One region of the Pseudomonas sp. S09G 359 genome, then DNA from elsewhere that is predicted to be linked to it. Evidence: riboswitches for the same ligand, from Rfam matches in the RefSeq annotation. Region 1 holds a riboswitch; the other holds the start of a gene.
The links. A riboswitch is a leader RNA that binds a small molecule or an ion and turns the genes downstream of it on or off. The one in region 1 is predicted to bind cobalamin.

Region 1 (5,340 bases):
GCGGCAGCTGGTCACTCGGCAGGCGCACCATGCGCTCGGCGATCATGCTGATCGGCGTCAACGGGTTGCGCAGCTCATGCGCCACCATCGCCAGGATACTTTTCTGCTGGCCCAGCGCGCGCTCGGCCGTGGCCTGCAGGTCTTGAGCGCTGAGCGCAGCAATGACCAACTGCGCATTCGCCTCGCGAAGCTCCTGGTACAAACGCTGTTCTTCCACGCGTGGCGGGCTGGCCGCGTCGGATTGCGCGAGCAGGATCGCCACGACCAGTTGCTGGTTGGCCTCGATCACTTGCTCGACCTGCTGGGTATCCACCAGGCGGCTGCTGACGTCACTCAGTTGCTGTTGCAGGGCGGCGAGCACGGCGCGGGCCTCGACGGTTTTCTGGCCAAGCAGGAACAGCTCGTGGGCCGCTGTATTCAGCTCACTGTCATTCTTGCCGCCGGTTTCACTCATGAGCCGGGCTCACACATGTTTGTCTCCCGTCGAAACCTGTTTGGTCGGGCGCCCACCCAACAAGCCTTCCTGCTCCGGCAACATGTCGCGAATCTGCAGGCCGTTATCGTCGATGTAGTACTGGCGCAGTTGATCCGAGTGAGCGCTGGCGCGAACCTTGACCACCGCCATGATGCGCAGCAAGCGGCTCTCTACTTCGATGTAGCGCTGCACGATGATCGCATCGGTGAGGAACGCCGTGCCGTAGGGGCTGAAACGCAGGTCGGTGTAACGGTCTTCCAGCTCCGATGTCATCAACACGCTGACCCCGGCCCCGGTCAACGCGGTGACCATGCGCGACAACGACTCGCGGAAATCCGCGCGAAAGGTCGGCGCCAGCGCCAGTTCAAAGCCCGACAGCGAATCGATCACCACGCGGGAGGCGTTCAAGCGGCTGATCTCACCGAGCAGCAGTTGCACGATCTCGTCAATCGACAGGTCCGGCGCGCGGCTGTCCACCAGGCCCACCTGCCCATTCTTGATCAACTCGGCCAACTGCGGGTTCTGCGAATGATTGGGCCGCTGCTCGAAGACGGCGATGACCCCGGTCTCACCGTTGCGCGCGCCCTCGGCCAGAAAGGTCGCGGCCAGAATGCTCTTGCCCGAGCCCGACGGCCCGGCCACCAGCAGCGAATAGCCGCGAGGCAGGCCGCCGCCGAGCATTTCATCAAGGGCCGGCACGCCCATTTTCAGGCGCGTGATCGGGAACGTCGGCGGCACTTCAACCGACCGGTTGAGGGCGGCCGGCGGGAACACCTTGATCCCCGAAGTGGCAATCCGGAAAGTGTGCAGCCCCGGCAAGGTCGGTTGGCCGCGCATTTTCATGATTTCCATCTTGCGCACCATCGAATTGCGCTCGACGCTCTGCCGCAGCCAGATCAGGCCGTCTGCCACAGTGAAGATCGGATTGGTGTCGGTTTCGGTGAAATACTCGCCGATCAGGAAGGTCGTCGCCTGCCACGTCGTCATCAACATGCCCAGTTGCTGGATGAACTGCGGCAAGTTGTTGTTGGGGTTGTGCTGGGTCTGGCTGGCCAGCACCACGGAGCGGAACGAATCGACGAAGACCAGCGACGGCGAATGCGCCTCGACCTCACTGACGATGCGCCGCAACACTTCGTCCAGATCACCGGCCAGGGTGTCGTCTGCCAGGTTGATATAGCGAATCGACTGGTTGATGGCTTCATCGTCGAAGAAATCGAACTGCTGCTGATAACGCAGCATCTTCAGCGGCGGCTCCCCGAGCACGGTAAAGAACAGCGCCGGGCGCTCGGGCGTGGCCAGGGCGAACATCATCTGGTGCGCGAGGGTGGTTTTGCCACATCCCGGAGGGCCGGCGATGAGGTTGAACGAAAACTCCGGCAGGCCACCGCCCAGGACCTCGTCCAGTCCTGGCACACCCGTGGCCAGACGGTTGATAGTCACTTTGGTGCTCATGGCGAAATTTCCTGCGAAGAGGTGTCGCTCGAAGGAGGCAGCCACACACCCACCAGCAAACGTGCGGTGAGTGAAGGCCCGATCAGCGTGGTCAGGAGTTCGTAGAGGGTTGTCAGCAACACCTCACCGAAAAACCGCGCATCGGTCTCGTTTTGCTCGACGAGAACGGATTTGAGGGCAAGCAGATCCATCGCCGCCGGCACGCTGTCATAGCTGACGGCCAGGCGTGGATGGTTGGCGACGCACAGATGGAAGCTGCGCCGGTACAGCGCGGCAACGCCCTGCTGGCCGATTATGGGCGCCAGTGCTGCGTCCATATCCTGCAAAATCGAAACAATCGCCTCGGCGATGCTTGCAGTGTCAGCGTGCGGACCAACGCGGTGCACCAGAGTAGCTACAATCCGGCGGCTCTCTTCGCTAAGCGTGGGCATGTCTGACTGATTTCTGATGAACAGAGACTGATGGTACACCCTAAGCCGAGGTTTAGAGACCCCATCCGGGCCCGCGGGCCAAATGCGTACGGATGAGGTTCCCCCGGCCAGCCACGATCGACTACCATACCGCGCCGGTTCCCATACGGGACTAATAGGGAATTCGAAACGCGGTACACCGCGCCAATCGAAACTGCCCCCGCAACTGTAGGTGCTGAGCCTGCTCCTTGACGCCACTGGGCCTTGCCCGGGAAGGCCGGAGCGTGGCGACGACGCATCAGTCAGGAGACCTGCCGGCCGAGTAAGAACACTAACCGGCGGGGTGTCCGGGAAGGACGTCCTTGCCCTGCCCGCTCGGCAGCGCTCGAGGGTGTGTTTCCAAGCCGTACCGCCCCTGCTTCACCTACGGCTTTACGGAGATAGCCCCATGCTGCCACGCGTTACCGCCCTGATCACCGGCCTGGGTTTCTGTGCCCTGGCCCACGCGGCACCGACTCACTACCCGCTGACCGTCGAGAACTGCGGCATCAACGTGACCTTCCAGCAAGCCCCTGCACGCAGCGTGACCATCGGCCAGGCTGCCACCGAGATGCTTTACGCCTTGGGCGTGGGCGACAAAGTGGTCGGCACCTCGCTGTGGTTCAACAACGTGCTGGCGCAGTACAAGGCCCTGAACGATGGCATCGAACGCCTGGCCAATAACGAGCCGAGCTTCGAAGCGGTGATCGCCAAGCGCCCGCAACTGGTGGCGGCCGAGCTGGAATGGGTGGTCGGCCCGCAGGGCGTGGTGGGCACGCGCGAGCAGTTCCATGAGTTGAACATCCCCACCTACCTGCTGCCCTCCGACTGCGAAGGCAAGGACAACCTGGTGGGCGCCGACGGCACGCGGCTGGAGCCGTTCCGCATCGAGACCATCTATAAAAGTATCAGCCAACTGGCGCAGATCTTCGACGTGCAGGACCGCGGCCAGCAGTTGAACGACGAGCTCAAGGCGCGCCTGGCCAAATCCGTCGCCACCGTGCAGAGCAAGGGCCTCAAGCAGGCCAGCGCGTTGGTGTGGTTCTCCAGCTCCGAGATGGCCAGCGACCCGTATGTGGCCGGCCACAAGGGCATCCCGGAGTTCATCCTGCAAACGCTCGGCCTGACCAATGTGGTGCAGTCCGATGAAGAGTGGCCCGCCGTCGGCTGGGAAACCATCGCCAAGGCCAACCCGACCTTTTTGGTGATCGCACGTATGGACCGTCGCCGCTACCCCGCCGACGACCATGAAAAGAAACTCGCCTTCCTGCGCAGTGACCCGCAACATGGACGCGGTGAAAAACAACCGCATCATCATCCTCGATGCCCTGGCGTTGCAGGCCAGCATCCGCATGTTCGACGGCCTTGAACAACTGGCCACGGCCATCGACGGCTACGACCTGCGCAAATGAGTACAGGCGTGATCCGAACCCTACTCGCCCTGGCCCTGCTGCTGATCGCCGTGCTCGCCGGCGTGGCCATCGGCGAAACCGCCATCTCACCCCAGGTGGTGCTGCAGGTGCTCGCCAACAAACTTTGGGGCGCCAGTTACGTGCTGGACCCTATCGATGAGGGCGTGGTGTGGAACTACCGCCTGACCCGCGCCCTGGTCGCCGCCGCGTGCGGTGCCGGGTTGGCAACCTGTGGGGTGATTCTGCAGTCGTTGCTGCGCAACCCGCTGGCCGACCCGTACCTGCTGGGCATCAGCGCCGGCGCCTCGACCGGCGCGGTGTTGGTGGCGCTGATGGGCGTGGGCGGCGGTTTGATCTCGTTGTCGGCCGGTGCATTTGTAGGCGCCATGGCCGCCTTTGCCTTGGTAATTCTGCTCGCGCGGGCCAGCGGCTCCGTGAGCGGCACCGGGCAGATCATCCTCGCGGGCATCGCCGGTTCGCAGCTGTTCAATGCCCTCACCGCGTTCCTGATCACCAAGTCGGCCAGTTCCGAACAGGCGCGCGGCATCATGTTCTGGTTGCTCGGCAACCTCAGCGGCGTGCGCTGGCCCTCTGTGTGGCTGGCGGTGCCGGTGGCGGTCATCGGCCTGGCGGTGTGCCTGTGGCACCGGCGCGCGCTGGATGCGTTCACTTTCGGCAGCGACTCGGCGGCGTCCCTTGGCATCCCGGTACGTCGCGTGCAATTTGTGCTGGTGGGTTGCGCGGCGCTGGTCACGGCGGTGATGGTCTCGATTGTCGGCTCCATCGGTTTTGTCGGCCTGGTGATCCCCCACGCTGTGCGCCTGCTGCTTGGCACCGGGCACTCGCGTTTGCTGCCGGCCAGTGCGCTGGGGGGCGCGCTGTTTCTGATTGCCGCCGATGTGCTGTCACGCACGCTGATCAAGGGCCAGGTGATTCCGGTGGGCGTGGTCACCGCCCTGGTCGGTGCGCCAGTGTTTGCGTTGATTCTGATTGGCCGGAGAAACCCCCGATGAGCGTACTGAGCTGCAGCGGCTTGGGCTTCAAGGTGCGCGAGGCTGAGTTGCTGTGCGATATTCACCTGGACGTCGAGCAGGGCGAAACCCTCGGCATCGTCGGCCCGAACGGCTCCGGCAAATCCACCCTGCTCAAACTGCTCGCCGGCCTGCGGGCGCCCGCATCGGGCCAGGTGCAGCTTGGCGGTAAGCGCCTGGGCGAGCTGTCGCGCCGCGCCATCGCGCAACAGCTGGCGGTGGTGGAGCAACAGGCCGACACCGACGACGCCATCCGCGTCTTCGACGCCGTGGCGCTGGGCCGCACGCCCTGGCTGTCGGCGTTGAGCCCGTGGTCCGACGAAGATGACGCCATCGTGCGCCAGGCCCTGCACGATGTGGACGCCACGCACCTGAGCACACGCGCCTGGCGCAGCCTCTCCGGCGGCGAACGCCAGCGTGTGCACATCGCCCGCGCCCTGGCGCAGCGGCCGCAGATTCTGTTACTGGATGAGCCGACCAATCACCTGGATATCCAGCACCAGCTGGCGATATTGAAA
Region 2 (5,340 bases), 1.9 Mb from region 1:
GGCTTGCCCCCGATAGCGGTGTGTCAGTCGCCTCATGAGTAGCCTGATACATCGCCATCGGGGGCAAGCCCCCTCCCACATTTTGTTTTGTATTTAGTCAATTAAATCAGTGTCTTGTCTAGTTTTTATAAAGTAAAAACTCATGGGCGATAGAGATGCGCATGCCCAGCCCGATACAGCGATGATTCACTGAAATTGTCACTGGCCAACACCCGTCCCACCACAATCAGCGCCGTGCGCTTGAAACCTTTGGCCGCGACTTTTTCAGCGATATCGCTGAGGGTGCCAATCGCCCAATCCTGATCCGGCCAAGTTGCGCGGTGCACCACGGCAATCGGGCAATCTGCGCCATAGTGCGGCAGCAGTTCGGCGACGATCTTCTCCAGATGGTTGACCCCCAGGTGAATCGCCATGGTCGTGCCGTGCTGCGCCAGGCTGTCGAAGGCCTCGCCGGCGGGCATGCTGGTTTTGTCGGCATAGCGGGTCAGGATCACGCTCTGGGCGATATCCGGCAACGTCAGTTCGGCCTCCAGCAACGCTGCGCACGCGGCCACCGCCGTAACGCCGGGGATGATCTGGAACGGGATACCCAGCTCACGTAGCAGGCGGATCTGCTCGCCAATCGCGCCGTACAGGCTCGGGTCGCCGGAGTGCACGCGGGCCACGTCCTGGCCTTTTGCGTGCGCCGCCTTGATCAGGTCAATAATCTGTTCCAGGTGCAGCGCTGCGCTGTTGACCACCTGTTCAGCCTGATGCCCCTCCAGTACCGCCGCCGGCACCAGCGAGCCGGCATAGATGATCACCGGGCAACTACGGACCAGCCGCTGGCCTTTGACGGTGATCAATTCCGGGTCGCCGGGGCCGGCGCCGATGAAGTAGACGGTCATGCAAAATTCCTGTCGAAAAACGGGCGAGCATGAAGACTGCTCATGTTCGCAAAGGGCGATTATCGAGGTTTTAGCCGGCGCAGGCCAACGCAAAGGTGGCCTGGGCGTTTTTTTGGCGAGTGATCAGCAGGCGGGCAGGGGCGTCGGCGAGGTTTTCGGCGAGGGCCAAGGCGGCGCTTTCGGCGATGCCGTAGCAGCCAGTATGGGTGAATGCGACGGCCGATTTATGGCTCAAGCGGCTTTCATACACGGCTAATTGCTCGACGCTGAAGCACTGCAAGGGCAGCTGCAGGCGCTCGGCCAGCGCGAGCAGCCCCGGCTCATCCTGCTTCAGATCGACGCTCGCCAGCGCGGTAATGCGCTGGCGGTCGATCCCACCTTCGGCCAGGGCGCGGTCAAACAGCGCCAGCAGGGTGTGCACTTCGCAGCCCCGCTGGCAGCCCAGGCCGACCACCAGGGTCATGCCGAGTAGTGGTCGTCGCGGTTGCGGCGGAACAGCCAGGCGCTGATCAGGCCCAGGGCCAGCCAGAACACCACGTTGGTCAGCTGCGACGCGATCTTGAACTGCGCTTCCAGTGCTTCCGGGGCCAGCATCGAATGCACTTCCGGTTGTGGCGCACCGATCACGTGGGGCACGGCCAGGATCGCCACGCCCAGCACTTTGAGCAGCCAGTTGCGGCCGAACACCAGCAGCGCAATGCCGACGGCGGTAGAGGCGGCGGTACCGATCCACCAGATCTGGCGTTGCGCCAGGTCGGCAGCGGCGGTGCCCGGCAACTCCGGCGGCAGGCCCAGGGTGGGCGCCAGCACGAAGGTGGCGTAGCCGGCCAGGCCCCACAGCAGGCCTTGGGCGGTGCGGGTCGGGGTGCGCAGGGTGTAGAGGCCCGCCAGCATCAGGGCAAAGCCGACGGCGACCACCAGGTTGCCACCGGTGGTGGACAGCACGCGCTGCCAGCCGTCTTGCGGCTCCCAGGCCTCGGCGTCATGGCTGTGCTCGGCGGCGCCAGCGGCGTGTGCATGGGCCACTTCGGTGGCGGCCGGGGCGTTTTCAAAGGTTTCCGCCTGCAGGATCAACGGGGCGACCCAGAAACTTTGCAGCAGAGTCAGCAGCAGGGCGGCCAACAGGCCGGTGAAGCCTGCGGTTTGGGCAATACGCTTGATCATGTCGGCAGGCCTCAGTGGCACGGGAACGCGGCGCTGTGGCGGGTATCGTGAGCGGCGTTGTGCACCGCCTCGATATGCGAGAAACCGGCGAAATACACCAGGCACGCACCGAGGATCGACGCACCGATGGCGGCGGTCAGGCGCTGGCTCAGGGTTGAGGTGCTGCTGGCGGTGTGCGAAGTGCTGCTGATGATCGACATGGCGCGTCCCTTACGAGTGTCAGGGTGCACAGGCGCATGAAAACCCCGCGAGCCAGGCACGCAGGGTTCTGAACAGCGCCCGCCCACCGCGGGTTTGTTATCTGAATTTTTCGGGCCGGTCTCCGGGCTTGCGAGGGGATTCTGGTTAGAGTCCTGAAAGCATCGCCTTCCCATGCACGTGCACAGTGGCCATGACGCTTCGCTCGCTTACCGTTGCGGGGGCAGCACCGGACTTACCATAGACCATGGCTCACCGGTTTCCCGTTTCACCCCGTGAGGGGCACCCGAAACAAGATGTGTAGGAGAGCATGGGCGGGCGACGGTAGTCAAATGCAGCGTGCCCCTGTAGCCTTGCACCTTCGAGGTTCTTCGGCCCAGGCCGGAGCTAAGAAGGGAACGCGGTTCAAGCCGCGGCTGCCCCCGCAACTGTGAAGGGTTCAGTTGACTGCCACGCCACTGCCGATACGGCGGGAAGGCGCAGCCAGCGCCGGTCGCAAGACCCGTAAGCCCCAAGCCAGGAGACCTGCCTCGCAACCGATTTTCTACTTTAACCGGGCGGGGTGATCCGGTGACGAAATCCGCTTCTGCGCGCCGCCGCAGGGCCTATCGTCCCGTATGCCCGCCCCAAAGGGCATCCGATGAAAACACTGGCCAAACTCCCCGTCACCATCGTTACCGGCTTCCTCGGCTCGGGCAAGACCACGTTGCTGCGCCACATGCTCGACAACGCCCAGGGCCGTCGCATTGCCGTGATCGTCAACGAATTCGGCGAGTTGGGCATCGACGGTGAAATCCTCAAGCAATGCTCCATTGGCTGCACCGAGGAAGAAGCCAACGGCCGCGTGTACGAGCTGGCCAACGGCTGCCTGTGCTGCACCGTGCAGGAAGAGTTCTTCCCGGTGATGCGCGAGCTGGTTGCCCGCCGTGGTGACCTCGACCATATCCTCATCGAAACCTCCGGCCTGGCCCTGCCAAAACCCTTGGTGCAAGCCTTCCAGTGGCCGGAAATCCGCAGCGCCTGCACGGTTGATGCGGTGATCACCGTAGTCGACAGCCCGGCCGTGGCCGCCGGCACCTTCGCCGCGTTCCCGGACCAGGTGGATGCCCAGCGCAAGCTCGACCCGAACCTGGATCACGAATCGCCGCTGCACGAACTGTTCGCCGACCAACTGGCCAGCGCCGACCTGGTGATCCTGAATAAATCCGACCTGATCAGCGCCGAAGACCTGGCCCGCGTGCGTCTGGAAGTCGCTGAAGAACTGCCGCCTGCGGTGAAGATCATCGAAGCCAGCAGCGGTCGCCTGCCGCTGGACGTGCTGATCGGCCTGGGCGCCGGCTCCGAGGAGCATATCGACGGTCGCCACAGCCATCACGATCATCACCACGAAGGTGAAGACGACCACGACCACGACCACGACGCCTTCGATTCCATCTCCATTGACCTGCCCCAAGCCGACGAAGCGCTGCTGCTCGACGCCTTGACCCAACTGGTGGTGCAACACGGCATCCTGCGCGTCAAAGGCTTCGCTGCCATCCCGAACAAGCCGATGCGCCTGCTGATCCAGGGCGTGGGCACGCGCTTCGACAAGCACTTCGACCGTGCCTGGGGCGCTGACGAAGCCCGCATCACGCGGCTGGTGCTGATCGGCCAGGAGCTGGACGCGGCAGGCCTTGAAGCGCAATTGCGCGCTGCCCTCAGCGTTTAACCCATGCACCTGCTCAGGACTCAGCCCGGTGGTTTTGTCTCGGACGACAATATTGCCGACCTTGGACAAACTCCCGCCGAGCTGGTGATCCTCTGCAGCGGTGATTCCAGCCTGGCACTGCTGGCCGAAGCGGCGCAGCAGTTGCCCGAGGATTACCCCAGTTTCCGCCTGGCCAACCCGATGCAGGTGCAGAACCACGCCTCGGTCGACTTGTACGTCGACGAGGTGCTGCGCCACGCCAAGGTCATCCTGATTTCGCTGCATGGCGGCATCGGTTATTGGCGTTACGGTATCGAGCGGTTGGTGGAATTGGCCGAGCGCGGCGTGCAGCTGATCCTGGTGCCGGGCGATGACCGCCCCGACCCGGAACTCAGCGGCCTGAGTACCGTGGGTGTCGAGGCGCGCGACCGTCTGTGGCACTACCTGCGCCAGGGTGGCCTGGGCAATGCTCTGGATTTTTATCGCTGCCTCGCAAGTGGCTATCTGGGCCGCGACTATGCCTGGGCCGAGCCGCAGACACTGCCGCGCACTGCGATTTATCACCCGCATACAGCCAATGCGAGCCTGCCTGACTGGCAGGCGGATTGGCGCGCCGAGTGGCCGGTGGCGGCGGTGCTGTTCTACCGCTCCCACTTGCAGGCGGCCAACACCGGTTTTATTGACGTGTTCTGCCAACGTTTGCAGGCGGCGGGCCTCAACCCGTTGCCGATGGCGGTGGCCAGCTTGAAGGAGCCCGGCTGCCTGGCGGTGGTCGAGGACCTGCTGGACGAAGTAGGCGCGGCGGTGATTCTGAATACCACCGGCTTTGCCCAATCCAGCCCCGAAGCGCCGCACCTGCGCCCGTTTCGTCGCAATATCCCGGTGATTCAGGCGATCTGCGCCCAAGACAACCAACCCGGCTGGGAGGCCAGTGAGCAGGGCCTGGGCCCGCGCGACCTGGCGATGCACATTGCCTTGCCGGAGTTGGACGGGCGCATTATCAGTCGGCCGATCAGCTTCAAGGACCTGGCCTGGCGCAGCGAGCGCAGCCAGTCGGACGTGGTGTGCTACCGCGCCGCGCCCGAGCGTATGGATTTTGTCGCCGAGCTGGCGCGCCGCTGGGTCGAGTTGGCGCGGGTGCCGAATGCCGACAAACGCATCGCCCTGATCCTCGCCAACTACCCGACTCGCGACGGTCGCATCGGCAACGGCGTGGGCCTGGACACGCCGGCCGCCGCGCTGAATATCCTGCGTGCCCTGCAGGCCGAAGGTTACCCGCTGCCGGATACGCTGCCGCAAAGCGGCACCGCGCTGATCCATGATCTGCTCGGCGGCGTGACCAACGACCTCGACAGCCTCGACCTGCGCCCCTGCCATCAAAGCATGGCGTTGGACGACTATGAG

Region 2: another riboswitch for cobalamin. It lies ahead of cobW (cobalamin biosynthesis protein CobW); the one in region 1 lies ahead of CXQ82_RS21275 (ABC transporter substrate-binding protein).

What each region holds. Positions count from the first base shown of each region.
Region 1 covers NZ_CP025263.1:4,674,018-4,679,357, forward strand. Annotated here, with positions in the region: gene CXQ82_RS21260 (HAMP domain-containing sensor histidine kinase) at 1-454, opposite strand, end outside; gene CXQ82_RS21265 (ATPase domain-containing protein) at 464-1,930, opposite strand; gene CXQ82_RS21270 (hypothetical protein) at 1,927-2,361, opposite strand; cobalamin riboswitch at 2,480-2,674, shown strand; partial or broken gene CXQ82_RS21275 (ABC transporter substrate-binding protein) at 2,789-3,791, shown strand; gene CXQ82_RS21280 (iron ABC transporter permease) at 3,800-4,804, shown strand; gene CXQ82_RS21285 (ABC transporter ATP-binding protein) at 4,801-5,340, shown strand, end outside.
Region 2 covers NZ_CP025263.1:2,815,561-2,820,900, forward strand. Annotated here, with positions in the region: gene cobM (precorrin-4 C(11)-methyltransferase) at 141-887, opposite strand; gene CXQ82_RS12645 (cobalamin biosynthesis protein) at 958-1,350, opposite strand; gene CXQ82_RS12650 (CbtA family protein) at 1,347-2,051, opposite strand; gene CXQ82_RS12655 (CbtB-domain containing protein) at 2,063-2,251, opposite strand; cobalamin riboswitch at 2,347-2,554, opposite strand; cobalamin riboswitch at 2,597-2,797, shown strand; gene cobW (cobalamin biosynthesis protein CobW) at 2,890-3,957, shown strand; gene cobN (cobaltochelatase subunit CobN) at 3,961-5,340, shown strand, end outside.